One region of the Micromonospora sp. NPDC004551 genome, then DNA from elsewhere that is predicted to be linked to it. Evidence: riboswitches for the same ligand, from Rfam matches in the RefSeq annotation. Region 1 holds a riboswitch; the other holds the start of a gene.
What was found. A riboswitch is a leader RNA that binds a small molecule or an ion and turns the genes downstream of it on or off. The one in region 1 is predicted to bind thiamine pyrophosphate.
Positions count from the first base shown of each region.

Region 1 (6,956 bases):
GCCAGAAGGGCTTCCGGGTGCTCCGGGTCACCCGGTAATCGAGTGTCGCCCGCGCCCTTCCCTCGGGCAGGATGCCCGCGTGGGATACGTGGACGTGGCAGCGGTCGGGCACATCCTCCCGGACGGCCGGGAACTCTTCGCCGACGTGTCGTTCCGGGTCGGTGAGGGCGCCAAGGTCGCGCTCGTCGGGCCCAACGGCGCCGGCAAGACGACCCTGCTGCGCATGGTCGCCGGCGACCTGCCAGTGAAGACCGGCGCCGTCGCCCGCTCCGGCGGGCTCGGCGTGATGCGCCAGTTCATCGGCATGATCGGCGACGAGTCGACCCTCGCCGACCTGGCGCTGTCGCTCGCCCCGCCCGCGCTGCGCGACGCCGGCCACCGCCTCGCCGAGACCGAGGCGGCCATGCGGGCGGCCGAGGTGCGCGGCAAGTACAGCAGTGCCGCCGGCAAGGCCCAGCTCGCGTACGCGGACGCCCTGGCCGCCTGGGGCGAGACCGGCGGGTACGACGCCGAGGTGCTCTTCGACACCGTGGCCACCATCGTCCTCGACCTGCCGTGGGACACCGCCCGGGAGCGCCCGGTGCGTACGCTCTCCGGCGGCCAGCAGAAGCGCTTCGCGCTCGAACTGCTGCTGCGCGGCCCGGACGAGGTGCTCCTCCTCGACGAGCCGGACAACTTCCTCGACGTGCCCGGCAAACGCTGGCTGGAGGCCCGGCTGCGCGAGTCCGGCAAGTCCGTGCTCTACGTCTCGCACGACCGGGAACTGCTGGCCCAGACCGCCGACCGGGTGGTCGCCGTCGAGGGCGGCAGCGCCTGGGTGCACCCGGGCGGCTTCGCGAGCTGGCACGAGGCCCGGGTGGCCCGGCACGCCCGCCTCGACGAGTTGCGCCGTCGCTGGGACGAGGAGCACCAGAAGCTGCGCGAGCTCATGCTCATGTACAAGCAGAAGGCCGCGTACAACGACGGGCTGGCCTCCCGCTACCAGGCCGCACAGACCCGGCTGCGCAAGTTCGAGGAGGCCGGGCCGCCGCCCGTACCCCCGAAGGAGCAGGACATCCGGATGCGCCTGGCCGGCGGGCGGACCGGCAAGCGCGCGGTGGTCGCCGAGCAGCTCGAACTGGACGGCCTGACCTATCCCTTCGACCTGGAACTCTGGTACGGCGACCGGGTCGCGGTGCTCGGCGCGAACGGGACCGGGAAGTCGCACTTCCTGCGCCTGCTCGCCCGCGGCGGCACCGACCCCGACCCGGCCAACATCCCGGTCGACGGGGCGAAGCTCGCGCCCGTCGCGCACGACGGCCAGGTACGCCTCGGCGCCCGGGTCCGGCCCGGCCACTTCTCGCAGACCCACGACCGGCCCGAGCTGATGGAGAAGACGCTCGTCGACATCCTGTGGCGCGGCGACGAGCACCGGGCCGGCATGGACCGGCACGCGGCCATGGCGGCCCTGTCCCGGTACGAGCTGGCCGGCCAGGGCGACCAGCGGTTCGGGACGCTGTCCGGCGGCCAGCAGGCCCGCTTCCTGGTGCTGCTGCTGGAGCTGTCCGGTGCGACCCTGCTGCTGCTCGACGAGCCGACCGACAACCTCGACCTGGCCTCCGCGGAGGCCCTCGAAGCAGGCCTGGGCGCGTTCGCCGGGACGGTCGTGGCCGTCACCCACGACCGGTGGTTCACGCGCTCGTTCGACCGGTTCGTGCTGTTCCGGAGCGACGGCGAGGTGGTGGAGACCCCGGAGCCGGTCTGGGACGTCGGGTGACCGCCCGGCCGGCGGCATAGGGTGATCTCGTGACTGAGATGACCTACCGCCGGCTGGGCGACTCCGGACTCGTGGTGTCCGTGGTCGGCATCGGCTGCAACAACTTCGGCCGCAAGCTCGACCTCGACGGCACCCGGGCGGTGGTCGACGCCGCGCTCGACGCCGGGATCAACTTCTTCGACACCGCCGACATCTACGGCGAGCCGCAGGGCGGCTCCGAGGAGCTGCTCGGGCAGGCGCTCAAGGGCCGCCGGGACGACGTGGTGGTCGCCACCAAGTTCGGCATGGACATGCACGGCTTGAACGGGCCGGACCACGGCGCCCGGGGCGCCCGCCGCTACATCGCCCGGGCGGTCGAGGCGTCCCTGCGGCGTCTCGACACCGATCACATCGACCTCTACCAGATGCATGAGCCCGACCCGGGCACCCCGATCGACGAGACCCTCGCCGCGCTGGACGACCTGGTCACCGCCGGCAAGGTGCGCTACCTCGGCAACTCGAACTTCGCCGGCTGGCAGATCGCCGACGCCGACTGGACCGCCTCCTCCCAGGGCCGCACCCGCTTCATCTCCGCGCAGAACCACTACTCGCTGCTGCAGCGGTCCGTCGAGGCCGAGGTGATCCCGGCGTGCGAGCGGTTCGGCCTGGGCATGCTGCCGTTCTTCCCGCTGGCGAACGGCCTGCTCACCGGCAAGTACAAGCGGAACGAGGCGCCGCCCGCCGGCAGCCGGCTCTCCGGCGGCGGCCGGTACGCCGAGCGCCTCGCCGCCGCCGACTGGGACACCATCGAGGCCATCGAGGCGTACGCGGCCGAGCGCGGGATCAGCATCCTCCAGGTGGCCATCGGCGGGCTCGCCGCCCGACCGGCGGTGACCTCGGTGATCGCCGGCGCCACCACGCCCGAGCAGGTACGCGCCAACGCCGAGGCGGGCACCTGGCAGCCCACCGACGAGGACCTCGACGCCCTCGACGCCCTTCTCTGAGGCACCGCCCGCTGCCCCGGCGCCATGACCCGGCCGCCGGCGGGCGACACGGGCGGACGAGGGCATCCGGACAGCATGACGTGATCGGAAGATCACGCGTTGTCCCCGACCTCCACGCGGGACGGTCAGTGGGAAATTCCCCACCGGCCCTTGGCGGATCGGTGCCCACGTCGTACGGTAGGCCCGCAAGTGACCCACGGGAGCCCGGTGCCACCGGGCTGAGAGGGGGGCTGGAAGCCCCCGACCGTCGAACCTGATCCGGGTAATGCCGGCGCAGGGAGGAGAGTTGCCGTGCCGTCCCTGGGACGACTGCATCTGATCACCGACACCCGGCCGGGGCGGGACCCGCTCGCCGTGCTGCGCGCCGCCCTGCCGGTGGCCCGCGCCGAGCTGGTCGTCCAGGTCCGCGTCGAGGACGACGCCACCGACCGGGAGGCGTACGAGCTGGCGCACCGGGTGGTCGGGCTGTGCCGGCCGTACGGGGCGACGTGCCTGGTCAACGACCGGCTGCACGTGGCACTGGCGGTCGGCGCCGCCGGCGGCCACGTCGGCGCGGAGGACCTGCCCGTGGCGGCCGCCCGCCGGGTGCTCGGCGCCGACGCCGTGCTCGGCGCGACCGCGCGGGAGCCGGGCAGCGCCGCCGCGGCCGTCGCCGCCGGGGCCGGCTACCTGGGCGTGGGCCCCTGTCACGCCACCACCACCAAGTCCGGCCTGCCCGACCCGATCGGCCCCGCGGGGGTGCGCGCGGTGGCCGGCGCCGTGGCCGTTCCGGTGATCGCCATCGGCGGGGTGACCGCGGCGTCGGTGCCGGCGCTGCGGGCCGCCGGGGCGTACGGGGTGGCCGTGGTCGGTGCGCTGTCCGGCAGCCCCGACCCCGCCCGCACCACGGCCGAGCTGATCGCGGCGCTTACGTGCTGACCCGGCCGGACGTCGCCATCGTGGGGGCGGGACCGGTCGGGCTGGCGATCGCGTGGCGCTGTGCGTCGTGGGGGCTGCGCGTGACCGTCCACGATCCCGCTCCCGGCTCCGGGGCCTCGCACGTCGCCGCCGGGATGCTCTCCCCGGTCGCCGAGGCGTACTTCGGCGAGCACGAGCTGACCGGCCTGCTGGCCGAGTCCGCCGCCCGCTGGCCCCGCTTCGCCGCCGACCTGGCCGAGCCGGCCGGCGCCGACGTCGGATACCGCGCCGACGGGACCCTGGTGGTCGGGCTCACCGCCGACGACGTGGCCGAGGCGCGGCGGCTCTGGTCGTACCAGCAGGGTCTGGGACTGCCGATCACGCCGCTGCGCCCCTCGGAGCTGCGGGATCGCGAGCCGGCGCTGTCCCCACGGGTGCGCGGCGGCGCGGTCGCCCCCGGCGACCACCAGGTCGACCCTCGCCGGCTGGTCCCCGCGCTGCGGGCGGCGGCCGAGCGGGCCGGCGCGGTGCTGCGCCCGGACCGGGTCGGCGCGCTGTCCGAGGTGGACGCCGCGGTCACGGTGGTCGCGGCCGGCTGCGGCGCCGCCGCGCTGACCGGGCTGCCGGTCCGGCCCGTCAAGGGTCAGGTGCTCCGGCTCCGCGCGCCCGGTCGCGGCACGCCGGACTTCCGGCACGTGATCCGGGGGTACGCCGACGGCGAATCGATCTATCTGGTGCCCCGGGACAGCGGCGAGGTGGTGGTCGGGGCGACCGTCGAGGAGCGCGCCGACACCGAGGTGGCCGCCGGTGCGGTGCTCCGGCTGCTCCGCGCCGCCGTGGACCTGGTGCCGGAACTGGCCGAGTACGACCTGGTCGAGGCGACCGCCGGGCTGCGCCCCGGCACCCCGGACAACGCGCCGATCATCGGGCCGCTGCCCGGCCGCCCCGGCGTGCTCGTCGCCACCGGGCACCACCGGCACGGCATCGTGCTCACCCCGGTCACCGCGGACCTGGTCACCGAGCTGATCGTCACGGGCGAGGCGGATCCGCTGCTCGCCCCCTTCACCCCCGACCGGTTCGGGAAGGAGCCCAGGTGGAACTGATCGTCAACGGCGCGGGACGGGAGCTCCCCGGCGGCTCGACCGTCGCCGACGTGGTCCGCGCGGTCACCACTCAGGAGCGCGGCCTGGCGGTCGCGGTGAACGGCGAGGTGGTGCCGCGCGGCGGCTGGCCGGCGACCGTGCTGCGCGACGGCGACCGGGTCGAGGTGCTCAGCGCCGCGCAGGGCGGGTGAGCCGGATGGCCTTCGAGATCGGCGGCGTCGGCTTCAACTCCCGGCTCATCCTCGGCACCGGCGGCGCGGCCAACCTGCACGTGCTGGAGCAGGCCATCCGCGCCTCCGGCACCGAGCTGGTCACCCTGGCGCTGCGCCGGGTGGACACCGCGACGGGCGCCGCCGGCGGACTGCTCGACCTGCTGGACCGCTGCGGCGTACGGCTGCTGCCGAACACGGCCGGCTGCCACACCGCGTCCGAGGCCGCGAAGGTGGCGCACCTGGCCCGGGAGGCGTTCGGCACCGACTGGGTGAAGCTGGAGGTGATCGGCGACGAGCGCACGCTGCTGCCCGACGGGGTGGAGCTGCTGCGCGCCGCCGAGGAACTGGTGGCCGACGGGTTCACCGTGCTGCCGTACACCTCGGACGATCCGATCCTGGCCCGCCGGCTGGCCGACGTGGGCTGCGCGGCCGTCATGCCGGCCGGCGCGCCGATCGGCTCCGGGCTGGGGGTGAGCAACCCGCACCACATCCGGCTGATCCGGCAGGGCGTGGACGTGCCGGTGATCCTCGACGCCGGCATCGGCACCGCCTCCGACGCCGCGCTCGCCATGGAGCTGGGCTGCGACGCCGTGCTGCTGGCCAGCGCGGTCACCCGGGCCGCCGACCCGGTGGCGATGGCCACCGCCATGCGGCACGCGGTGCGGGCGGGGCGGCTGGCGTACGGCGCGGGGCGGATCGCCCGCCGCTTCCACGCCCTCGCCTCCACTCCCGACGAGGGAAGGCCCGACCTGTGACGGCACGCGCTTCCGCCGGTCTCGGGGCGCACCCGTCCGCCATCTCGGGCGGTGCCGTGCCGTCGGGCGTGGTCCTGCTGACCGACCGGTGGCAGGCGCGGCGCCCCCTGACCGAGGTCGTCGAGGCGGTCGTGGCCGGGGGAGTGCGCTGGGTGGTGCTGCGGGAGAAGGACCTGTCCCGGGCCGACCGGGCCGCTCTGGCCGCCGAGCTGCGCGCGATCCTCGCCGACGCCGGCGGCCGGCTGATCGTCGCCGGGCCCGACCCGCTCGACGGCGACGCCGTCCACCTGCCGGCCGCCGGCCCGTACCCGCCGCCGGCCGCCGGACTGGTCGGCCGCTCCTGCCATGACGCCACCGAGCTGGCCCGACTGACCACGGAGGACTACGTGACCCTGTCGCCGGTCTTCCCGACGCGGACCAAACCCGGCTACGGGCCACCCCTGCACCCGGCCGGGCTCCGCGAGCTGATCGCCACCAGCCCCGTGCCGGTGCTCGCCCTCGGCGGCATCGAGACTCCGGCGCAGGTCCGGGAGTGCATCGGGGCCGGCGCCGCCGGAGCGGCCGTGCTCGGCGCACTCATGCGCGCCGACGATCCCGCCGACGTGGCCGCCGCACTCACGGCCGCCCACGGCGCAGCTCGTCGCGCCGGCCATGCCGCGGTCCACCGAGCGGCGGATCTGGCCGGTCGCGAGGCGGTTCACCCAGGGGCTGGTCGGGCCGGTCACGGGGCGGCCCGACCAGCCACCACCCCGGCGGCAGCCTCCCGCCCCAACCAAGGAAATTAAGTGACCCCGAAGACAACACTCACGATCGCCGGATCCGATTCCGGCGGCGGCGCCGGCATCCAGGCCGACCTCAAGGTCTTCGCCGCCCTCGGCGCCTACGGCACCAGCGTGATCACCGCGGTCACCGCGCAGAACACCCGGGGCGTGGACACCGTCCTGCCCCTGCCGCCGCAGACCGTGCGCGACCAGCTCGACAGCGTGCTGGGCGACTTCGACGTACGCGCCGTGAAGACCGGCATGCTCGGCACCCCGGCGGTCGCCGAGGCGGTGGCCGGGGCGGCGGAGGCGGGCCGGCTGCCTCACCTGGTCGTCGACCCGGTGCTGGTCGCCACGAGCGGGCACCGGCTCGGCGTGGTGTCGGCGGTCGAGCGGCTCCTCCCGTACGCCGAGGTGGCGACGCCGAACTGCGCGGAGGCCGCGGCCCTCACCGGACGCCCGGTGACCACGGTCGAGGAGATGGTCGCG
Region 1 covers NZ_JBEXLM010000015.1:106,678-113,633, forward strand. Annotated here, with positions in the region: gene ABZW14_RS19295 (methyltransferase) at 1-38, shown strand, start outside; gene ABZW14_RS19300 (ATP-binding cassette domain-containing protein) at 80-1,756, shown strand; gene ABZW14_RS19305 (aldo/keto reductase) at 1,795-2,739, shown strand; TPP riboswitch at 2,927-3,036, shown strand; gene ABZW14_RS19310 (thiamine phosphate synthase) at 3,031-3,657, shown strand; gene thiO (glycine oxidase ThiO) at 3,651-4,739, shown strand; gene thiS (sulfur carrier protein ThiS) at 4,730-4,930, shown strand; gene ABZW14_RS19325 (thiazole synthase) at 4,927-5,706, shown strand; gene ABZW14_RS19330 (thiamine phosphate synthase) at 5,748-6,491, shown strand; gene thiD (bifunctional hydroxymethylpyrimidine kinase/phosphomethylpyrimidine kinase) at 6,492-6,956, shown strand, end outside.

Region 2 (6,956 bases), on a different contig from region 1:
GTCGTTGCGGCGGATCGACGCGCTGACCTCCGGGGTGACCCTGGCCGGCGGGCGGGTCGAGGTGACCGTCACGGGTGATCTCGCCGCGATTCCCGCCGCCGCCGATGTCAGCGGGTACCGGATCCTCCAGGAGGCGCTGACCAACGCCACCCGGCACGCGCCGGGCGCGACCGTCCGCGTCTCGATCGAGGTGGGCGGCGACGATCTCCGGCTGCACGTGGTGGACGACGGCACCGGCCGGGCCCGGCGGGACGCGGGCACCGGGCACGGCCTGACCGGCATCCGCGAGCGGGTGGAGCTGTTCGGCGGCACGGTGAGCGCCGGGCCCCGCCCCGGGGGCGGCTTCGAGGTGCGCGTCACGCTGCCCTTCGACGCCGAGGCGTCGGCCGGCGCACTGGCCACGGCGGGGTTCACCGGATGACCCGGGTCCTCATCGCCGACGACGAGGCGCTGGTGCGCGGCGGGCTCCGCCTGATCCTCAGCGCCCAGCCGGACCTCGACGTGGTCGCCGACGCGGCCGACGGCGAGGAAGCCGTGCAGCTGGCGGCCCGGCTCGCGCCCGACGTGGTGCTCATGGACATCCACATGGCGCCGGTGGACGGGATCGCCGCCACCGAGCGGATCCTGGCGGCACGCGGCGACACCCGGATCATCATGCTGACCACCTTCGACCTGGACGAGTACGTCTACCGGGCGCTACGGGCCGGCGCCTCCGGCTTCATGCTCAAGACCACGCCGCCCCGGGAGCTGGCCGAGGCGGTGCGGACCGCGGCCCGGGGCGACGCCCTGCTCTCCCCGTCGATCACCCGTCGCCTGATCGACCACTACACCGCGACCGCGTCGGTGGTTCCCGACCCGGGCCTCGCCGGGCTGACCGTGCGGGAGACCGAGGTGCTGCGGATGATGGCCCTCGGCCTGTCCAACCGGGAGATCGCCGACCAGCTCTTCGTCGGCGAGGCGACCGTGAAGACGCACGTCAACCGCATCTTCGCCAAGCTCGGGGTGCGGGACCGGGTGCAGGCGGTGGTGCTGGCGTACCGGAGCGGGCTGGCCCAGCCGCGCCGGTAGCGGGGCTCAGCCGATCAGCGGACGGAACGTGCCCAGCACCACGCTGACCGTCAGCGCCGCCCCGGCGATCGTCGCCGCGCCCGCGACCAGCAACGCGTCCGCCCGGGTGAAGCGCTGGCGGCGGGCGACCGTACGCGGGGTGCCGGCGTCGAAGCCCCGGGCGTCCATGGCGACGGCCAGCCGGGTGCCCCGCCGGATCGCCCCCACCAGCAGCGCGAACGCCGTCGACCCGAACAGCCGCAGCTTGGCCAGCGGGTTGCGGCCGGCGTCCACGCCCCGGGCCCGGCGGGCCATGCTGATCATCCGCCACTCCTGCTCCAGCAGCGGCACCAGCCGGAACGCGGCCAGCGCGCCGATGGCGAACCGGGCGGGCGCCTTCGCGTTCTGGATCAGCGCGTCGGCCAGGTCGGTGGGGTCGGTGGTGGCGAAGACCAGGATCCCGGGCAGCGCCACGGCGAGCATCCGCAGCACCAGTCCCAGCGCGGTGACCAGCACACCCTCGGTGACCAGGACCGGACCGGCCTCGACCAGCACCCGGCCGGAGCGGTCGGCGGCGAAGAGCACCAGCGTGACCAGGATGCCGGCGGCGCCGGCCAGCAGCGGCCAGGCCCGGCGGGCCAGCACCCGGTAGCGGACGCCGAACAGCGGCAGCACCGCCAGCTCGACGGCGATGGCGATGGCGGGGGCCACCGGGTCCAGGGTGGCCACCAGGACCAGGGTGAAGACCAGCGCGGCGGCCAGCTTCGCCACCGGGTTCCGCCGGGCCAGCGGCGCCCCGGCCACCGCGACCGGCTCCACGTCGATCATCGGCGCTCCAGGGTGATGGTCCGGTCGGCCAGTGCGGCGACGAAGTCCGTGTCGTGGGTGACCGCGACGACGCCGTGGCCGGCGTCGCGCAGGTCGGCCAGGAGATCGACCAGCTCCCGCCAGGTCCGCCGGTCCTGGCCGAAGGTGGGCTCGTCGCAGATCAGCAGGCGGGGCGCGGTGGCCAGGGCGGTCGCCACGCTCAGCCGCCGCGCCTCCCCGCCCGAGAGGGTGTACGGGTTGGCGCCCGCCAGCCGGTCCAGCCGCAGCCGCTCCAGCAGCGCGTCCACGGTGGTTGTCACGGCCGCCTCGGGCTGCCCGGTGCGGCGCGGGCCGAGGGCCAGCTCGTCCCGGACGGTGCTCGTGACGAACTGGTGTTCCGGGTCCTGGAAGACCGAGCCGATCCGGCCGGCCAGGGCGGGCGCCCGCCAGCGGTGCGGGGGAGTGCGCGCGTCCCGGCCGGCGAGGGCGGGGGTGGCGGCGACCGTACCGGTGCCGGGGCGGAGCAGGCCGCCGAGGAGCAGGGCCAGGGTGGACTTGCCGGCGCCGTTCGGGCCGAGCACGGCGAGCGCCTCGCCGGCGCGTACCCGGAGGTCGGTGGGGGCCAGCCGGGGCGGCAGGCCGAGCCGGTCGGCGGTGAGCAGCACGTCGCCGGGCGGCGTGGTGGCGTGCCGGGGCGGCACGGTGCGGCCCGGCACCCAGACCCCGGCGGCGGCGAGCGCGTCGCCGTGCGCGGCGAAGACCGCGTCGGGCGGGCCGTCGGCGCGTACCCCGCCGCCGGGTTCCAGCACGACGACCCGGTCGACCAGCGGCAGCGCCTCGGCGACCCGGTGCTCGACGAGGATCAGCGTGGTGTCCGCGTCGAGGGCGTCGGCGACGGCCCGGCGGATCAGGTCGGCGCCGGCCGGGTCGAGGTTGGCGGTCGGCTCGTCGAGCAGCAGCAGCCCCGGCCGCAGGGCGAGCGTCCCGGCCAGCGCCAGCCGCTGCTGCTCGCCCCCGCTCAGCGCCGCGGTGGGCCGGTCCCGGTCGTACGGGAAGCCGACCCGGTGCAGCGCCTCGTCCACCCGGGGCCAGATCTCCCCGGCGGGTACGCCCCGGTTCTCCAGCCCGAACGCCACGTCGTCGCCGCAGCGGGCCATCACCAGCTGGGTCTCCGGGTCCTGGAAGACGATGCCCACACGTTCCCGTGCCTTGCGCGGGTCGAGCCCGTCGATCTCGACGGTGCCCTCCTGCTCACCGGAGTCCTCGGGCAGCAGGCCGGCCAGCGCCGCCAGCAGGGTGCTCTTCCCGGCCCCGGAGGGCCCGAGCAGCAGAACCCGCTCCCCGACCTCGACGCGCAGGTCGACCCCGCGCACCGCCCAACCGCGGCGCCCCGCATGCCGCCACCCGAACCCCCGCAGCTGAACGGCACCCACGCGCCACCTCCTCTCGGCCCAGCTTGGTTGATCAAGAGGTTTGCGTCCGGAAAACGGCTTCCGCTGACGCAAACCTCTTGATCAACGCGGTCTCGGTTCTGTGCTCAGACCAGGGCTCGTTCGCGGCCGGCCGGGAAACGGTCCAGGACGCCGGTGTTGGCCAGGGCGCGGGTCAGGAGCCAGGCGCCGGCGCCCGCGATCACCGTGGCGCTCACGATGGTCAGGAGGGCGTACGGCAGGCGGTAGTCGACCAGGTCGTAGGCCTTGTTCCAGTAGACGAAGTCGAAGATGGCCGCGGTCAGGCCGGTCAGCGCGCCGGCCAGCAGGGCGGCCGGCAGCCGGTACGCGCGGTAGCGGAAGGCGGCGAAGGCCAGCTCGGCGCCGAGGCCCTGCATCAGGCCCTGCACGATGACGATGCCGCCCCACTGGCTGCCCAGCAGCGCCGAGATGATCGCCGCCAGCAGCTCGCAGTAGAGCGAGGCGCCGGGCTTACGGATGACCAGCCCGCCGAGCACGGCCGGGACCAGCCAGACGCCGTAGATGAGTGTCTGCGCGGGCGGGAAGAAGGCGAAGGCGGCGTCCGTGGCGCCCCAGAGCAGCCCCCAGGCCCAGAAGATGACGCCGAAGGCGACGGCGATCACCGAGGCGACGACGATGTCGACGGTGCGCCAGCGGTTGCTGTCGGTGTGGTTCATGGCTGACTCCCAGTTCAGGTGAGGAACCAGGAGAAGACGCACGCCGCGCCCGGTGGTCACCGGACGGCGGCGCGGCTGGAGGTCGACCGAACTCCCTGCGCTGGCATTACCCAGATCAGGTTCGAGGGTCTGCGGGCACCGGCCCGCACTCTCAGCGCTGTGCGCTCCCCTGTCGGATGTGAAGTTGTCTCGTCGCAGACGCTAGCACCGACCCCGCCGCCCGGCCCAGCAGGGCGATCGCCCGTTAGGGTGGCGGCCATGCGGGTCGAGGTGCGAGGTCTGACGTTCGAGGTACGCACCGGCGGCCCCGAGGCCGGCGAACCCGTCCTGCTGCTGCACGGCTTCCCGCAGCACTCCGGCGAGTGGGACGAGGTCACCCCCGCGTTGCACGCGGCCGGGCTGCGCACGTACGCGCTCGACCAGCGCGGCTACTCGCCGGGCGCCCGGCCTGCGGACGTCGGGGCGTACCGGATCCCGGAGCTGGTGGCCGACGCGGCCGCCGTGCTCGACGCGCTCGGGGCGACCAGCGCCCACCTGGTCGGTCACGACTGGGGCGCGATCGTGGCGTGGGGCCTGGCGGCGGCGCACCCGGAACGGGTCCGCACGCTGACCGCGGTGTCGGTGCCGCACCCGGCGGCCATGGGGCACGCGCTCGCCACCGACCCGCGGCAGAAGGCCCGTTCCTCCTACATCGCCCTGTTCCGCAAGCCGGGCAAGGCGGAGAAGGTGCTCCTCGCGTTCCGGGCGGCGACCCTGCGCCGGATGCTCGGCGGGGTGGGTGACGCCGGACGGGTGGCCCGCTACGCCGACCCGATGCGCGAGCCCGGCGCGCTGACCGCGGCCCTGAACTGGTACCGGGCCATGACCGGGGCGGACATGAAGGCCGTCGGGCCGGTGGGCGTGCCGACCACGTTCGTCTGGAGCGACGGGGACGTGGCGATCGGGCGCACGGCCGCCGACGCGTGCGCCGCCCACGTCACAAGCGACTACCGCTTCGTGGTGCTGCCCGGCGTCACCCACTGGATCCCGGACGAGGCGCCGGGCCCGCTGGCCGCGGCGATCCTCGCCCGCGCCGGCCGATGATCGCGACCATCCCGCCGGCCCGGCCGCACACCCGCGCGTCGCTCGCCGCCCAGCTCCGCGACCTCGGCGTACGCCCCGGCGGGACCGTGCTGGTGCACGCCTCCCTGCGCCCGCTGGGCTATCTCTGCGGCGGCCCCGAGGCGGTGCTGCTCGCCCTGCGCGACGTGCTCGGCCCGGCCGGCACGGTGGTGGTGCCCACCCACACGCCGGACAACAGCGACCCGGCGGAGTGGAACAACCCGCCGGTGCCGGGGGACTGGTGGCCGGTCATCCGCGACGAGCTGCCCGGCTTCGACCCGGCGGTGACCCCGAGCCGGTTCATGGGCGCGCTGGCCGAGCTGGTCCGCACCTGGCCGGGTGCGCTGCGCAGCGGCCATCCACACGTCTCGTTCGCCGCGCTCGGACCGGCAGCCGGGCGGGTCGTCGCCGGCCACGCGCGCGCCGACATGCTGGGCGAGGGCTCGCCGCTGGCCCGCCTCTACGACCTCGACGCCGACGTGCTGCTGCTCGGCGTGGACCACGGCAGCAACACCTCCCTGCACCTGGCCGAGTACCGGCAACCCGCGCCGCCCCGGCAGCGCTGCGGCGCGGCGGTGCTCACCGCCGGCGGCGGCCGGGAGTGGGTGTGGTGGGACGACGTGCGCCTGGACGACGAGGGTTTCACCCGGCTCGGCGCCGACCTGGAGGCCACCGGAGCGGTGCGGCTCGGGCCGGTCGGCGACGGGACGGGCCGGTTGATGAGGCAGCGGGCGGCGGTCGACTTCGCGGTCGAGTGGCTGGCCCGGCACCGACGGACGGAGGAAGCATGACGGTGAGTTCCGAGGCGTACCTGGCGGTGGTGACCGAGACCATCGGCCGGGTGGCCGCCGACCAGCGGGAGAACGTGGCCCGGGCGGCGGACCTGATCGCCGCGTCGTTGCGCGACGACGGGGTGGTGCACGCGTTCGGCACCGGCCACTCGGAGGCCCTCGCCATGGAGATCGCCGGCCGGGCCGGCGGGCTGGTCCCCACCAACCGGATCGCCCTGCGCGACCTGGTGCTGTACGGCGGCGAGCCGGCCGACGTGCTCGGCCCGAAGCTGGAACGCGAGCCGGCCGTGGCGCACCGCCTCTACGAGCTGGCCCCGGTCCGGCCGCAGGACGTGTTCGTGCTGGCCTCCAACTCCGGCGTGAACGGGGCCATGGTCGAGTTCGCCGCCATTGTGAGGGAGCGCGGACACGGGCTGGTGGCCATCACCTCGGCGCAGCACTCGGCGCGGATGAGCTCCCGCCACCCGTCCGGGCGCAAGCTCGCCGACTTCGCCGACGTGGTGCTGGACAACGGCGCCCCGTACGGCGACGCCACCCTGCCGCTGCCCGGTGGCGGCGCGGTCGGCGCGGTCTCCTCGATCACCGCCGCGCTGCTGGCCCAGCAGATCGTCGCGGAGGTGGTCGCCCGGCTGCTCGCGGCGGGGGAGCGCCCCCCGGTCTACCTGTCCGCCAACATCACCGGCGGCGACGAGCACAACGCCGCGCTGGAGGCCCGGTACGCGGGCCGCATCCGCCGCGGGGCCTGAACCCGTTTCACGCTCGGGCCGACGGGGCACAGCTGAGCTGCCGGTGGGAGGCCCCCACCGGCAGTACCGTCTTCCCTGGAGGTGATGGGTGTCCAAGGAAACCGAGAAGCAGCGCTGGCAGCGCAACTTCGCCGACCTGCTCCAGGAACTGCGGGTGGCGCAGACCGGGGTGCAGATCCTGTTCGCCTTCCTGCTGACCCTGCCGTTCAGCAACGGTTTCGCCCGGACCAGCGGCTTCCAGAAGGACGTCTACATCGTCGCGTTGCTGTCCGCCGCCGCGGCCACCGCGATGATCATTTCCCCGGTCGCCTTCCACCGGGCGCTGTTCCGCCAGGG
Region 2 covers NZ_JBEXLM010000036.1:10,759-17,714, reverse strand. Annotated here, with positions in the region: gene ABZW14_RS29695 (sensor histidine kinase) at 1-421, shown strand, start outside; gene ABZW14_RS29690 (response regulator transcription factor) at 418-1,068, shown strand; gene ABZW14_RS29685 (energy-coupling factor transporter transmembrane component T) at 1,075-1,875, opposite strand; gene ABZW14_RS29680 (ABC transporter ATP-binding protein) at 1,872-3,287, opposite strand; gene ABZW14_RS29675 (ECF transporter S component) at 3,392-3,982, opposite strand; TPP riboswitch at 4,057-4,163, opposite strand; gene ABZW14_RS29670 (alpha/beta hydrolase) at 4,241-5,065, shown strand; gene ABZW14_RS29665 (AAC(3) family N-acetyltransferase) at 5,062-5,874, shown strand; gene ABZW14_RS29660 (SIS domain-containing protein) at 5,871-6,620, shown strand; gene ABZW14_RS29655 (DUF6328 family protein) at 6,709-6,956, shown strand, end outside.
Region 2: linked by a shared signal. The riboswitch ahead of ABZW14_RS29675 (ECF transporter S component) and the one ahead of ABZW14_RS19310 (thiamine phosphate synthase) in region 1 are both predicted to bind thiamine pyrophosphate.